2 regions of the Rhizobium sp. NZLR8 genome follow, and region 1 is predicted to be linked to the other one. Evidence: riboswitches for the same ligand, from Rfam matches in the RefSeq annotation. Region 1 holds a riboswitch; the other holds the start of a gene.

Region 1 (7,178 bases):
GCAGAGCAGGTTGCGGTCGCCATAGACATTGTCGACGCGGTTGACCGGCGACCAGTATTTGTCGACGCGGAAGGCGCCGGGCGGGAAGCAGGCCTGTTCGCGCGAATAGGGGCGCTCCCATTCGCCGACGAGGTCTTCCACCGTGTGCGGAGCGTTCTTCAGCGGGTTGTTGACCTTGTCCATGCGGCCTTCCTCAATCGCGCGAGCCTCCTCGCGGATCGCCAGCATCGCCTCGCAGAAGCGGTCGAGTTCGGCCTTGGTCTCGCTTTCCGTCGGCTCGATCATCAGCGTGCCTGATACCGGCCAGCTCATCGTCGGCGCATGGAAGCCGCAGTCGATCAGCCGCTTGGCGACGTCGTCGACGGTGACACCTGCGCTGTCGACCAGAGGGCGGGTGTCGATGATGCATTCGTGCGCGACGCGGCCGGCGGCCGATTTGTAAAGCACGTCATAGGCGCCCTTCAGGCGGGCGGCGATGTAGTTGGCGTTGAGGATCGCCACCTTGGTCGCCTGCGTCAGCCCTTCGCCGCCCATCATCAGGCAGTAGCTCCAGGAGATCGGCAGGATCGAGGCCGAGCCGAAGGCGGCGGCCGAAACCGCGCCGGAACGGCCGTCGGTTTCCGGGTGCCCTGGCAGGTACGGCGCCAGGTGCGCTTTGACGCCGATCGGACCCATACCGGGGCCGCCGCCGCCATGCGGGATGCAGAAGGTCTTGTGCAGGTTGAGGTGGGAAACGTCCGAGCCGATGTCGCCGGGACGGGACAGGCCGACCATGGCGTTCATGTTGGCGCCGTCGAGATAGACCTGGCCGCCATTGGTATGCACGAGATCGCAGATTTCCTTGACGGTCTCTTCGAAGACGCCGTGCGTCGAAGGGTAGGTGATCATGCAGCAGGAGAGGTTTGCCGCATGCTCCTCAGCCTTGGCGCGGAAGTCGTCGAGATCGATGTCGCCATTCTCGCGCACTTTGATGACCACCACCTTCATACCGACCATCTGGGCCGAGGCCGGGTTGGTGCCGTGCGCCGAGGTCGGGATCAGGCAGACGTCGCGATGGCCCTCGCCGTTGGCGATATGAAAGTTGCGGATCGTCAGCAGACCGGCATATTCACCTTGCGCGCCGGAATTCGGCTGCATGGAGAAGGCGTCGTAGCCGGTGATGGCGCAGAGCTTTTCGATCAGGTCGTCGATCATCTCGCGGTAGCCGAGCGCCTGATCGGCCGGCACGAAGGGATGGATGTCGGAAAATTCCGGCCAGGTGATCGGCAGCATTTCCGCCGTCGCATTGAGCTTCATCGTGCACGAACCAAGCGGGATCATCGAGCGGTCGAGGGCCAGATCCCGGTCGGAGAGCCGGCGGATGTAACGCGTCATCTCGCTTTCGGCGCGGTTCATGTGGAAGATCGGATGGGTGAGGTAATTGCTGGTTCTGAGCAGGCCTCTCGGCAGCCGGTAGGAAGGCTCGAAATCGGCGATGGTGAAATTGCCACCGAAGGCGCGCCAGACGGCTTCGAGCGTTGCCGGCCGCGTGCGCTCGTCGAGGCTCATGCCGATCCCAGTTTCGCCGACCTTGCGCAGATTGACGCCTTCGGCAACGGCGGCGCGCAGGATGAGCCCCTGCATGTGGCCGACATCGACGGTGATAGTGTCGAAGAAGCTTTCCGGCTCGACCTTATAGCCGAGCTTTTCCAGGCCCTTGGCCATCAGCACGGCCTTCTGGTGAACCTGCTGGGCGATCGCCTTGATACCCTCGGGACCATGGAAGACCGCATACATCGAGGCCATGACGGCCAGCAGCACCTGGGCGGTGCAGATGTTCGACGTCGCCTTCTCGCGGCGGATATGCTGCTCGCGGGTCTGCAGCGACAGGCGATAGGCGCGGTTGCCGCGGGCATCGACGGAAACGCCGACGAGACGGCCGGGCATGGAGCGCTTGATGGCATCCTTGACCGACATATAGGCCGCATGCGGGCCGCCGTAGCCGACCGGGACGCCGAAGCGCTGCGAGGAGCCGACGGCGATATCGGCACCCATTTCGCCGGGCGATTTCAAGAGCGTCAGCGCCAGGATGTCGGCGGCGACGATCGATATGGCGCCGGCCTGGTGCAGGCGGGCAATCAGGCCGGTGAAATCATGGACGTGACCATGCGTGCCCGGATATTGGAAGATTGCGCCGAAGACATCGACCGGATCGAGATCGGTGAAGGGATTGCCGACAATCACCTGCCAGCCGAGCGGCTCGGCGCGGGTGCGGATCAGGGCGATGGTTTGCGGATGGCAATCGGCATCGACGAAGAAGGCCTTCGCCTTCGACTTGGCGACGCGTTCGGCAATCGCCATGCCTTCGGCGGCGGCGGTCGCCTCGTCGAGCAGCGAGGCATTGGCGACGTCGAGGCCGGTGAGGTCGCAGACCATCGTCTGGTAGTTGAGAAGCGCTTCCAGGCGGCCCTGGCTGATCTCCGGCTGGTAGGGCGTATAGGCCGTATACCAGGCGGGATTTTCCAGGATGTTGCGCTGGATGACCGGCGGCGTGATCGTGCCGTAGTATCCCTGGCCGATCAGCGACACCAGCACCTTGTTCTTGTTGGCGGTCTCGCGCAGCTTGTCGAGCGCCTCGCGCTCGGTCATCGGCGCGCCCCAGACGAGTGGCGCCTTCTGGCGGATCGAGGGCGGCAACGTCGCGTCGATCAAGCCGTCGAGGCTGTTATAGCCGATCACCTTCAGCATGTCGGTCATCTCGGCCGGCGAGGGGCCGATGTGACGGCGATTGGCAAAATCGTAGGGCTGATAATCGGTGAACTGGAATTCGGTCGGCGTCGTCATTACGCGGTGAGCTCCTTATAGGCGGCCTCGTCGAGCAAGCCGTCGGCATCCGCGGCATTTGCAAGCTTCAGCTTGAAGAACCAGCCGGCGCCCTTAGGATCGGAATTGACCAGCGACGGATCGGCAACGATGGCCGGATTGACCTCGGTGATCTCTCCGTCGAGCGGACAATAGACGTCGGAGGCAGCCTTGACGGATTCAACTGTCGCGGCATTGCCGTTCTTGGAGAAGGTCGCGCCGACTTCCGGCAGTTCGACGAAAACCAGGTCGCCGAGCTGATCGACGGCATAATTGGTGATACCAACCGTCGCAACGCCGCCTTCGATCTGCAGCCATTCGTGTTCTTCGGTAAATTTCAGCATTGTTCGTCCTCTCTGGAAAAGCTTTAGCGTTTGTAGGTCGGTGTGACGAAGGGCAGGGCGCTGACGGTGATCGGCAGATATTTGCCGCGCACCTCGGCGTAGACGAGCGTGCCGGCCGCTGCATGGGAGACCGGAACATAGCCCATGGCGACGGGACCTTCGACGCTGGGGCCGAAGCCGCCCGAGGTGACTTCGCCGATTTCGACCTTGCCCTCGGCATCGGCATAGAGCTTGGCATGGCCGCGCACCGGCGCCTTGCCTTCCGGCTTCAGGCCGACGCGGCGGCGGGCAGCGCCGTTTTCGAGTTCGGAAAGGATTCGGCCGGAGCCCGGGAAGCCGCCGGCGCGTGCGCCGCCCGTGCGCCGCGCCTTCTGCATCGCCCATTCCAGCGCTGCTTCGACCGGCGAGGTGGTGGTGTCGATATCGTTGCCATAGAGGCAGAGACCGGCTTCAAGGCGCAGAGAGTCACGGGCGCCGAGGCCGATCGCCTGGACATCGGGATGCTCGAGCAGCCGCATGGTGACATCCTCGGCCTTATCAGCCGGGATCGAGATTTCGAAACCGTCCTCGCCGCTATAGCCGGAGCGCGAGACAAGACAGGAAACATCGTGCAGGCGGCAGTGGCGCACATCCATGAATTTCATCGCTGCGACGTCGGCCCAGAGTTCGGCGAGAACCTCGACCGCACGCGGTCCCTGCAGCGCGATCAAAGCGCGGTTCAGCAGCGTGATATCGCATCGGTCGCCGATATGGGCCTGCAGATGGGCCAGATCGGCCTCCTTGCAGGACGCGTTGACGACGACGAAAAGATGGTCGTCGAGATGGGCGATCATCAGGTCGTCGAGAATGCAGCCGCTGTTGTCGGTGAAAAAGCCATAACGCTGGCGGCCTTCGGCAAGACCGAGGATATCGACCGGAACCAGGCTTTCGAGCGCCAGCGCGGCATCCTCGTAGCTGCCGGATTTCGCCTTCACGATGACTTGGCCCATGTGGGAGACATCGAAGAGGCCGACCTCGGTGCGGGTATGAAGGTGCTCCTTCATGACGCCGGCGGGATATTGCACCGGCATGTCGTAACCCGCGAACGGCACCATGCGGGCGCCGCGCGAGAGATGCAGGGCATGCAGCGGGGTTTTCTTCAGGGCAGCAGTATCGTCCAAAAGACGCCTCCGGGGTTTGCGCCTTCTCGCGAAGGCACGGGCTCAAATCTGAAGGCGCGGCTGCGCACTTCTCTCCTGAGCCCCCTCTGTCCCTTTGCCTGAGATTGTTATCCCTTCGGCGAGCGTTTCGAGAACGCTTCTCTCCAGAGTTCCGTCTGCCCCTTGCTGGTCCTTTTGCCTGAGAGTTTCCGGGGCGGTTGCTCCTTCGGCACCGGTGGCGAAAGCACCGGATTCTCCCAACAAGGTTGGCGCAATTATCCGGCGGTTGTGGCTCTTGGCAAGCGGCAAATGTCGTCACCGAGCAAATTTTTGTCGTCTTATACCGATCCGGCCTTAAACTGCAGCAAATCTGCTTTTGCATTTCGGCTGTAAACCGGCTATCGCGACTTGCTGTTGAAGGGGATCTCATGCGGCCGACCGGACTGAAAGCGACGCTGTTTTTGCGCATGCTTTGCGCATTGAGCTTCGCGTTGCTCGGTCTTGCCCATCAGCCGCCGCAGGCTGTCGCCTCCGAAGGCTATCATGCGGCGGCCTATATGCTGCCCGACGGCAGCTTCGCTTCGCTCTGCGTCACGGTGAAGGACGCAGACGGCAAGACCGCCTCCTTCAAGCCGAATTGCGAAGCCTGCCGGCTGTCGGCCACCGTGATCCTACCGGCACCGGATGCCGGCTCCTGGCTCGAACGCAAGCTCGCCTCGCTCGTCAATTCGCCGATCGAAACCGCCGCCGTTACCGGTGCACGCGCCGTCAGCCGGGCAAATTCCCGCGCGCCTCCCATCCTCGGCTGATCTGCCTTCGCACTTAATGATGCAGCATGCCGGTCCGCCTGAGAGAAATTCGCGGCCGGCGAGGAGATATCCGATGAAGATTAGCAAGACATTTGGCAAGACATTCGCGCTTGCCGCCCTTCTTTCCGCGACCGCCATCGCCGGCGCAGAAGCGCATGTGACCTTCCTCGACAGGGAAGCGACTGAGGAGACCACCATTCTCGCGACGCTGCAGCTGCCGCACGGCTGCGACGGCAAGGCCACCACGGAAGTGCGGGTCAAGCTGCCGGAAGGCTTCGTCTTCGCCAAGCCGCAGCCGAAGGCCGGCTGGGAGCTCGAGGTGATCAAGGGCGACTACCAGAAGATCTACGACAATCACGGCGACAAGGTGAAGACAGGCGCGGTCGAGATCCGCTGGAAGAACGGCAATCTCTCCGACGATTTCTACGACACCTTCGTCATCCAGGGTAAGGTTTCGGGCGTCGATGCCGGCACCTCGCTCGCCTTTCCGGTGACGCAGATGTGCGGTGACACGGTCGAGGCCTGGGATCAGGTGGCAAAGGATGGCGGCGACGCGCATGGGATGAAAAGCCCGGCACCGCTTCTGAAGGTCGTCGCCGGCGAAGACCATGGCCATGACCATGACGACATGGCCGGCATGGACATGTCCGGTATGACCGGTATGGGTGCTGCGGCACCGGCTGGAGAAACGGTCAAGGCCGGCGATCTCGAAGTCTCTGGCGGGTTCGCCAAGGCGATGCTGCCCGGCCAGCCGGTCGGCGGCGGCTTTTTCACCGTGAAGAACAACGGCCAGACGGACGACCGGCTGCTATCCGTGACATCGCCTGCGGCAGGCGAGGTTCAGATCCACGAGATGGTGACCAAGGACAACGTCATGCGGATGCGCCAGCTGAAGGACGGCATCGCCATCGCCGCTGGCCAGACGGTCAAGCTCGAGCCCGGCAACCTGCATCTGATGTTCCAGAAGGTGAAGACGCCGTTCAAGCAGGGCGATAGCGTGCCGGTGACGCTGACCTTCGAAAAGGCCGGAAAGATCGACCTGGTGCTGCAGGTGCTGTCGGTGCAGGGCAAGTAAGCGCGATCCGATGAAACAGCAAAGCCTGCGACTGTGATCCAGTCGCAGGCTTTCCTTCAAAAGGCGGTTGCCTCAGACCTCTTCGTAGGATTGCAGAGCCTGCTTGAGGCCGGCCTGCGGCTGGCGGTTGCCCTTGGCCATCAGGTCGAGCGCCACTTCCGTCGACTGGATGATGCTGGAGGGCTCCTCGGCCTGATCGGGGCTGTCGGCCTTCAATTGCCGGTCGGCGATGCGGCGTGCATCGCGCGCGGCGGTGCTGGTCGCGACACGCTGGGGAATCCTCAGCGATTCGAAGGCAATGGCAGCGGTGTTGGCCGATACGGACAGGAGCTGGGTCATGCCGTCACGGTATCGGCATGATATTGGCGCCATCATAACAAAATCATCGGCATTTTACCGGATGGTAAGAATTCATTCCGTCACGATTGGAATCTCTGCGGAGTTGCGATAAATCCGGCGGATGATCCAGGCTCTTCTCGTCGCCGTCGGCGGCGCTATCGGTTCCCTCCTCAGATATTATATCGGCCAGTGGACGCTGAGGCTCATGGGCCCGGCCTTTCCCTGGGGCACGCTTGCGGTCAATGTCGTCGGCTGCTTCGTCATCGGCGTCTTCGCCGAGCTGATCGCGCGGAGGTTCAACGCCTCGGTGGAACTGCGGCTTTTGCTGATCACCGGCTTCCTCGGCGGCTTCACCACCTTCTCGGCCTTTTCGCTGGATGCGATCTCGCTGTTCGAGCGTGGCGAGGCGGCGGCGGGCGGTATCTACATCATGGCGAGCGTCGGGCTTTCGATGGCCGCCGTCATGGCAGGCCTTGCCGTCATGCGCGCTTTGGCCTGATTTCTTTTCCGGTTTCCGTTTTGCTTGAAAATGCTCTAAAGGCTGCGGCAAGAACGCCGGCTTGGCCCGCGCTGCAATTTCCGAAAGATTTTTTATGGCTGGCATAGAACATATCAAGGTTGAACCCGACGA
Region 2 (7,178 bases), on a different contig from region 1:
TCTTCCCAAACGACCCATTTCCCATCCTGAACGATGTATTTGGTGGTCTGAAGCGTTACGTTTTGGCCATGATCATCGAAGGTGATCGGTCCGATGATGGACGGGCGATCTTTTGTCTTGCCAAGTTCCGCGGTCACGGCAGCTCTTGTTGGTCCGACCTTCTCGATCGCCTCCAGAACAAGCATCGTCGCAGCGTAGGAGAAATGGCCGTAGGCCTCGGGAGCTTCCTTGAAGCCAGATGCCTGATATTTCTCCAAAAAGAACTTACCCCCGGCCGTCTGCGATAGTTGGGGGCTGTCGTAGAACGCAATAGTGCCTTCTGCCAACTCTGGTCCTACCGCATTGATATAGGCATCGCCCATGATCGCAGAAGTTCCTTCAAACTGCGCCTTGATCCCCAATTTCTCCATTTGCGTTCTAAGTCTGGCGCCAAGGGGCACCAGCCCACCGAAGTAAACCACCTCAGGGTTCAGCTCTTTGACTTTTGTGAGCTCAGCTGAAAGATCCTGCTGATCCGGCGGAACGCTGAACGATGTAAGGATCTGGCCGCCTTCCTCGCCCGTATAGAGGCTGAAGTATTTCGTGTTCGATTTGCCAAAGTCGGTCGAGTCAGCAAAGGAGACGAAGGTTTTATAACCCTCATCCTTCATGAACTTTGCGCCGACCTTGTTCTGACCAATCAGCGCACCGGTTACGCGATTGACCTCGGGATAGTCATTGCCATATGTGATGTCGGGAAGCACGGCAGCCCATACAACCATCGGCAGCTTGTAACGGTTGAAAATGTCAATGGCAGCCATCGCAGTTGAAGAGCAGTAGAATGGTATTGCCGCAATAATCGACCGGTCAACCGCCGCCTTGGTCACAACCTGGACCCCGACGTTCGGTTTGCATTCATCATCGAGCGGCACGAGCTCATACTCGTAGTTAGCCGCTGAATTCGCGTTCATTACCTGAACTGCTAGTTCAGCGGAATTCCGGCCGCCTAGGCCGTAGGCCGACAGGGCGCCTGTCAACGGCCCCACCCACGCGATCTTCACCTTTTGCTTGGCTTCAGCGCCATTGCTGACCGCCATAAGTGACGCACTCATGACCGCAGAAATTATGTATTTTGCTGGCATACGCATGTTAGATCCTCTCCAAACCGGCGGCTTTGTTCCCTGTAAGTGTATTTGCTGTAAGCCGACGACTTAGGATCATAGCACCCCAACTCCCCTGCGATAGGACGTTTACGCGCCTGGATTTGGATCATTGCGACGTGCTCGGAGAGGGCGGCGGAGCTTTCATATGCCCTCGGCTTTCCAATTCTATCGAACCGATGGCGCGCGGGCGAAGATGCTTTTGACGATCGATCCGATAACCCGCGCTTTGGAGTGATCGCAAGCTGTTCACCAAGTGCAACAATGTTGGTCACAGGCGAGCATCGATCAATATTCCAGTTTAATAGCCAAGGAGCTCTTCTTCATGAAACTATATTGGTCATCGACATCACCATTCGTAAGAAAAGTCGTCGTAAGTGCACATGAGCTAGGACTGAGCGACAGGCTAGAAACGATTCCCACTCGCGTGGCGCCGAGTAAGCCCGACCCGGCTTTATTGCCATACAACCCGCTTGGGCAGCTCCCAACCCTCGTTCTCGATGACGGGACCGTGCTCTACGATAGCCTCGTCATCATCGAGTATCTCGATCATATGGCCGGCGGCGCTAAACTCATTCCGTCCTTGGCGGAGCGGCGGATCGAAGAGCTTCGGCTGCACGCACTGTGCAATGGGTTTCTCGACCTGTTAGTGCAATGGCGTATCGAATCTCTCAAGGCCGAAAAACAGATTGCCCTCATCAACGCCTTCAATCTGAAGGCAAGCAAGATATGGACAAATCTGGAGGCGACAGTCGAGGGACTTGCACAACAGCCTTTTGGGCTGTCGTCAATTACATTGGCCATCGTTGCTGAATACGCTGACTTTCGGTTTCCGAAGCTCGGTTGGCGAGAAAAATACCCGACGCTCTCCGACTGGCATCAATCCATACAGACGCGCCCATCCTTGGCCTCTACCAGATTTTTCGATAGCTCGAAGCCCCAGTAGGGAGGAAAGTGTGGGACGTAGCTACCAACGGCAATGACAACGATCCACACTGCTGCTGCCTACAAGACTATAGCTTACCATCTCAACGGATTATCGCGGCTTCCACCAAATAGGATGCAAAAATGTCGAACCTCGAACGCAAACTGATCCCAACCCTTGACGGCCAGGTCGAACTTCTAGTCGAAGGTAAAGGCCCACGTATTGTCCTGCTCCCCTCGCTGGCGAGAGGCGCTTCGGATTTCGATGAAATCGCACCAATGATTGCTGCGGCGGGTTTTCGTGTTTTGCGACCGCAGCCACGCGGCATAGGCGCAAGCTCAGGGCCAACCGAAGGCATCACATTGATCGATCTTGCCGCCGATGTCGTTGCTGCAATCGAAGCTGATTGCGCGCCGGAAAAACCCGAAGCATTGTTTGTGGTGGGCCACGCATTCGGCAACTGGGTCGCGCGCGTTCTCGCCCATCATTGGCCTTCGATGACAAGATCCGTCGGACTTCTCGCAGCGATTATCGGCAGTACGATATCGCCCGAACTCCTGATTTCTGTGAATGTCGTATCCGATAATTCCAAGCCGGACGCAGATCGTCTATTTTATTTGAAGCGCGACTTCTTCGCTCCGGGGCATGATGCTTCCGTATGGCTAAACGGGTGGCACACAGAGGTCTCTCAATTCCAGCTCGCCGCGACAAACGCGACCGCCGACAGTAGCTGGACCGAAGTGGGTAAAAATCTCCCGGTCCTTTACGTCGCGCCGGAATTTGACAAGATCGCACCCGTCCCCGAAGAAGACTTCTTGCGAGACCGTGTAGGCCACCTAACAACGTTGGAAATCATTCACGGTGCTGGCCATGCACTCCTTCCAGAGAAGGTGTCCGAGGCGGCGGCTGTCCTTGTCTCATTCGCCCAGTCCATCATGCGCGGCCAAGCCGACACGACTAAATCTACCTAGACGTCGCACGCGCGTTTCAAACAGCCAGCGTCGTCGCGGCTAAAGATTTTCCCCGGCCTCGCTTTTCGTGCGGGGCCTCCATCGCAGCTCAATTTTTCCAGGAGAAGTCCATGAGCATTCAGCGCATCGAACCGGGCGCCCGCATGAGCAACGCCGTCATCCACGCTAATACCGTCTATCTCGCCGGCCGGGTCGGCCAAGGCGAGAGTGTCACCGATCAATGCAAGAGCGCACTTGCCGACGTCGACCGCCTGCTCACTGCTGCCGGCAGCGACAAGTCGAAGATCCTGCAGACGGTCATCTATCTCTCGGACATCTCCGATTTCGCCGAAATGAATGCCGTCTGGGAAGCCTGGATCGATCCGGCAAACCCGCCGGCCCGTGCCACCAGCGAAGCCAAGCTGACCACGCCAAAATTCAAGGTCGAATTCATCGTCACCGCAGCAATCTGATCGCCGTGACTTCAATCAAAAAGCCGGCCTGAAAATCACACAGGCCGGCAACCGAGGCAATATCGTTTAAGATGGTACGGGAGAGATCGGCATACGCCGACGCCGACGGAGCAACCCCCCAAGGAAACTCTCAGGCAAAAGTGACCGTACTTTCGAACACTCTGGAGAGAGACGCCTTGGGCGTCCACCGAAGGGGAACGCCGAGGCCAAGCGCGTCGGTTAAGCTCTCAGGTAAATGGACAGATTTGGGGACAGCCGCAGATTTTGAGATCTGCGCTTATTGATCTGTCTGGAGAGCAAGAATGCGAAAGATTGTTGTAATTGGCGCCGGCATAGCTGGCGTATCGACGGCTTACTCACTTTTACGCGCTGGCTACAATGTCACCATCGTGGAACGACAACGTTATGCAGCGATGGAAACGTCGTTCGCTAATGGCGGACAACTTTCAGCCAGCAACGCAGAAGTATGGAACCACTGGTCGACCCTGTTGAAGGGAATCAAGTGGATGGTCAGAAGGGACGCTCCCTTTTTGATGAACCCGAAGCCATCTTGGCATAAATACAGCTGGCTGGCGGAATTTATCTCCAACATTTCCAACTATCGCGAGAACACTATCGCCACAACTAGATTGGCAATCGCTGCGCGCAAGTTCATGTTTGAAATAGCAGAACAGGAAAAGATCGACTTTGATCACATTCGTCGCGGTATTATTCACGTTTACTGGGACAAGCAAGGTTTTGAGCACGCGAACGTGGTAAACCGCCTACTTGTTGAGGGAGGGTTGGACCGTCAGCCGGTGACGTCGAACGAGATGAAGACGATCGAGCCGACTCTGCACGGAAATTTCCATGGCGGATTCTTTACGCCCTCGGATTCTACCGGAGACATTCACAAGTACACGACCGGACTTGCCAAGGCGTGCGAGAACCGGGGCGCAAAATTCTTGTACGATGCGACGGTAAATCGGATTGAGCGGCGCGGCCGCTTCCAGTTAACCTACTCGACGACGGAGACCGGACGCGAGCCTCAGGTGATCGAAGCCGATGCAATCGTTGTTTGTGCGGGCTCGGCCAGTCGCAATTTGGCGGCGATGCTGGGTGACCGCCTCAACATCTATCCAGTTAAAGGTTACTCGATCACAGTCCATCTGGATGATGAAATCTCTCAACAGTCGGCGCCTTGGGTCAGCCTTCTTGATGATCGAGCCAAGATAGTCACCAGTCGGCTGGGGATGGGCCGGTTTCGAGTTGCAGGTACGGCGGAACTCAATGGTCTGAACTGGGACATCCGTAATGATCGAGTCAAGCCTCTCGTCGATTGGACACGCATGATCTTCCCAGGAGTTGGCACTAATCGAGTCGTGCCGTGGGCAGGTCTACGGCCCATGATGCCGAATATGATGCCTAAGGTTGGACGAGGTCGCATGCCGGGTGTATTTTACAACACCGGCCATGGACATCTGGGGTGGACACTGTCGGCTGCGACAGCGGCAATGCTTGCGGAGTGCTTAGCAAAGGAACTGCCTGTCGAAACAGGCCAATCGGCTGGTGAAGCTTGATTAGACTTTAGATTCGACAATGGCTTCGCCGCATTTTCGCGGGCAGCAAGGTGTCCTGATCGAAATCGCATAACGTGCCTGCCAAGAAGCTTGAAGGCGGACAATGTGGGCCGTAGCCGTGGCTCGCTTGCGATCACGCCGGCGCAGCTTGGCTGCAGGGCATCGACGGACGGATGCCAAAAAAAATGGCGTCGAGTTCGGGGGACGGGGAAATAGTTGAAGAGGTAAAGGTGGATAGGGTTCCATCTCCAGAATGACCGACTGGGTTGATCGGCTTCCCGCTCAGGCCAGCCGACGGTCTCCACGCGAGCACAGCGATAGCTGTGCCGAGAGCGAGATCAACTCACTAGTTCTCGCTGAAGGCCAAGGTAGGACGGGTACGATTTGAAGAACTGACGACTGAGTGAGCCAAACTTGTATAAACCGACACTCTGGATCGCGACAGGTCCAAATCCTGTTCACTCCTTTCAATTCTCTCGTAGAGAGAGGACCATTGCGGTGATACAACATCGTCCACTGATACTTTTGATTGTCGCGCTTGTGATGGGGTCGCTGCAAACCGCGATCGAAAGCACCGATTGAAATGTGAGCTATCGGAGAAACCAGTAACCACCGCGATTTCCGTGATCGACTTGGTGGTATTTAGAAGAAGCCAGTATCCATAACCAAGCCTTAGTTCACGGGAGTACTGTTGGACCGTTTGCTTCATTTCCTGCTGGAAAAGGCGTTCGACCTGGCGCTTAGAAATTCCCAAAGACGACGCAAGAGACTTAACATTCGACGGCTTGCCAGGATTTCGTTCGATGATCTTGATTGCCCTCACTACTCTCGCATCGAGTGCGCTTTCTCGAGCAAGGGTCTCATCACGTTCGGGCTGCGAGGTGGAAAGCTCTTGTGGTGCAGGAACGTCGGCGCCGATGGCCGAATAGTGACGTTCTAACAGCCATGAACCAAGCTCCAGCGTGGCTAGCCCTCCCGCACAGCTAACTCGCCTGCCGCAAACTATCAAGTTCAAGCCTGGGGTTTGCTGCACCTCTGCAAAACGGATATTCTTATCATGGCCGCGATACCAGTCCGTGGCGCAGGGCAACCTGTCGAAGAAGCCGGCTTCAATCAACACAAACAGTCCGGAACCGGTTCCGACCAAAGTCGCGCTGTTCATATCAGCGCCAGTCAGTGCTTCCAAAATCAATCTTCGGTTTTCAATTGGAGCTGCATTTCTACCGCCTATCACAAAAACGTAGTTACAAGTGCGGGCAGCCTGCAAGGGCGCGGTGGGGGGAATTTGGATACCGCAGGTGGTCTGAGCCGGGGTTTGTCCTAAAACGAGATATTCAAAGTCAATCCCCACCGCGGCCGCGGGATCGGTGCAATGCTTCAGAATATAGACTAGGGCAGAGTACGAAAACATCGTGAAACCTGGAAGGAGGATGAAGCCAACCTTCACAAGCCGTCGCACTCCCGGAACCGGCATCATCGTAGAATCTCCTGCCAACAATGGCTCATCGTAGCGGCCTGCCTACACTCCTTAGATGCCCGCCACTGCTTTTCGCATAGAAGATCCATGCATGGCGAAGTCTCAAGGTTCGACGATAATGATCTCTGACCGAATGCTGACTGCCCGTGGGGTCAGGAAGCGGTGCTGAGATCGCGAAAGCAAGTCAAGTTGCGCTTAATTTTAATCCTCAAGTTCCCTTATACTGGTTTTTAGCGGATCCGTTTCTGCATCACCGCCGCACCAATTTTAGTTATTTTCCTCTTGACATCCCCGTTTGTCAACGAGGCTATTTCCCGCTCTATGCGGGGGTAACCTGCTCCCATTTAAGCTTGGGGGAAAGGAGAATCCCTACCAGCTTCCCTTAAACTGTGCGTCTCGAACCTGGCAGGTGACATCCACTTCAGACTTTCAACGACGCTCGATAGGGCCTGAGCAGGAAGGCAGTGCTTTCACCCCCCAAGCACACTCATAAAAAGATCAATACCGGCCTGAGCGCATTCGATATCCTGCGAGGGAGTGCCGGAACTTAGGCCAATCGCGCCCACGACCTCGTTGCCTATGATGACTGGCAGACCTCCACCAACCACGATTAGCCTGCCGCCGATTGCAGAGTTGATGCCGTAGGCCGGATTGC

The links. A riboswitch is a leader RNA that binds a small molecule or an ion and turns the genes downstream of it on or off. The one in region 1 is predicted to bind glycine.
Region 2: another riboswitch for glycine. It lies ahead of HJB89_RS30605 (D-amino acid dehydrogenase); the one in region 1 lies ahead of gcvT (glycine cleavage system aminomethyltransferase GcvT).

What each region holds. Positions count from the first base shown of each region.
Region 1 is NZ_JABDVY010000018.1:7,075-14,252, reverse strand. It holds gene gcvP (aminomethyl-transferring glycine dehydrogenase) at 1-2,823, opposite strand, end outside; gene gcvH (glycine cleavage system protein GcvH) at 2,823-3,185, opposite strand; gene gcvT (glycine cleavage system aminomethyltransferase GcvT) at 3,209-4,345, opposite strand; glycine riboswitch at 4,422-4,502, opposite strand; glycine riboswitch at 4,506-4,594, opposite strand; gene HJB89_RS28425 (hypothetical protein) at 4,753-5,133, shown strand; gene HJB89_RS28420 (copper chaperone PCu(A)C) at 5,207-6,208, shown strand; gene HJB89_RS28415 (hypothetical protein) at 6,281-6,547, opposite strand; gene crcB (fluoride efflux transporter CrcB) at 6,669-7,046, shown strand; gene HJB89_RS28405 (RluA family pseudouridine synthase) at 7,141-7,178, shown strand, end outside.
Region 2 is NZ_JABDVY010000021.1:75,392-82,569, reverse strand. It holds gene HJB89_RS30625 (branched-chain amino acid ABC transporter substrate-binding protein) at 1-1,127, opposite strand, end outside; gene HJB89_RS30620 (glutathione S-transferase family protein) at 1,465-2,085, shown strand; gene HJB89_RS30615 (alpha/beta fold hydrolase) at 2,208-3,035, shown strand; gene HJB89_RS30610 (RidA family protein) at 3,146-3,487, shown strand; glycine riboswitch at 3,555-3,644, shown strand; gene HJB89_RS30605 (D-amino acid dehydrogenase) at 3,790-5,046, shown strand; gene HJB89_RS30600 (GlxA family transcriptional regulator) at 5,393-6,523, opposite strand; gene HJB89_RS30595 (heme-binding protein) at 6,994-7,178, opposite strand, start outside.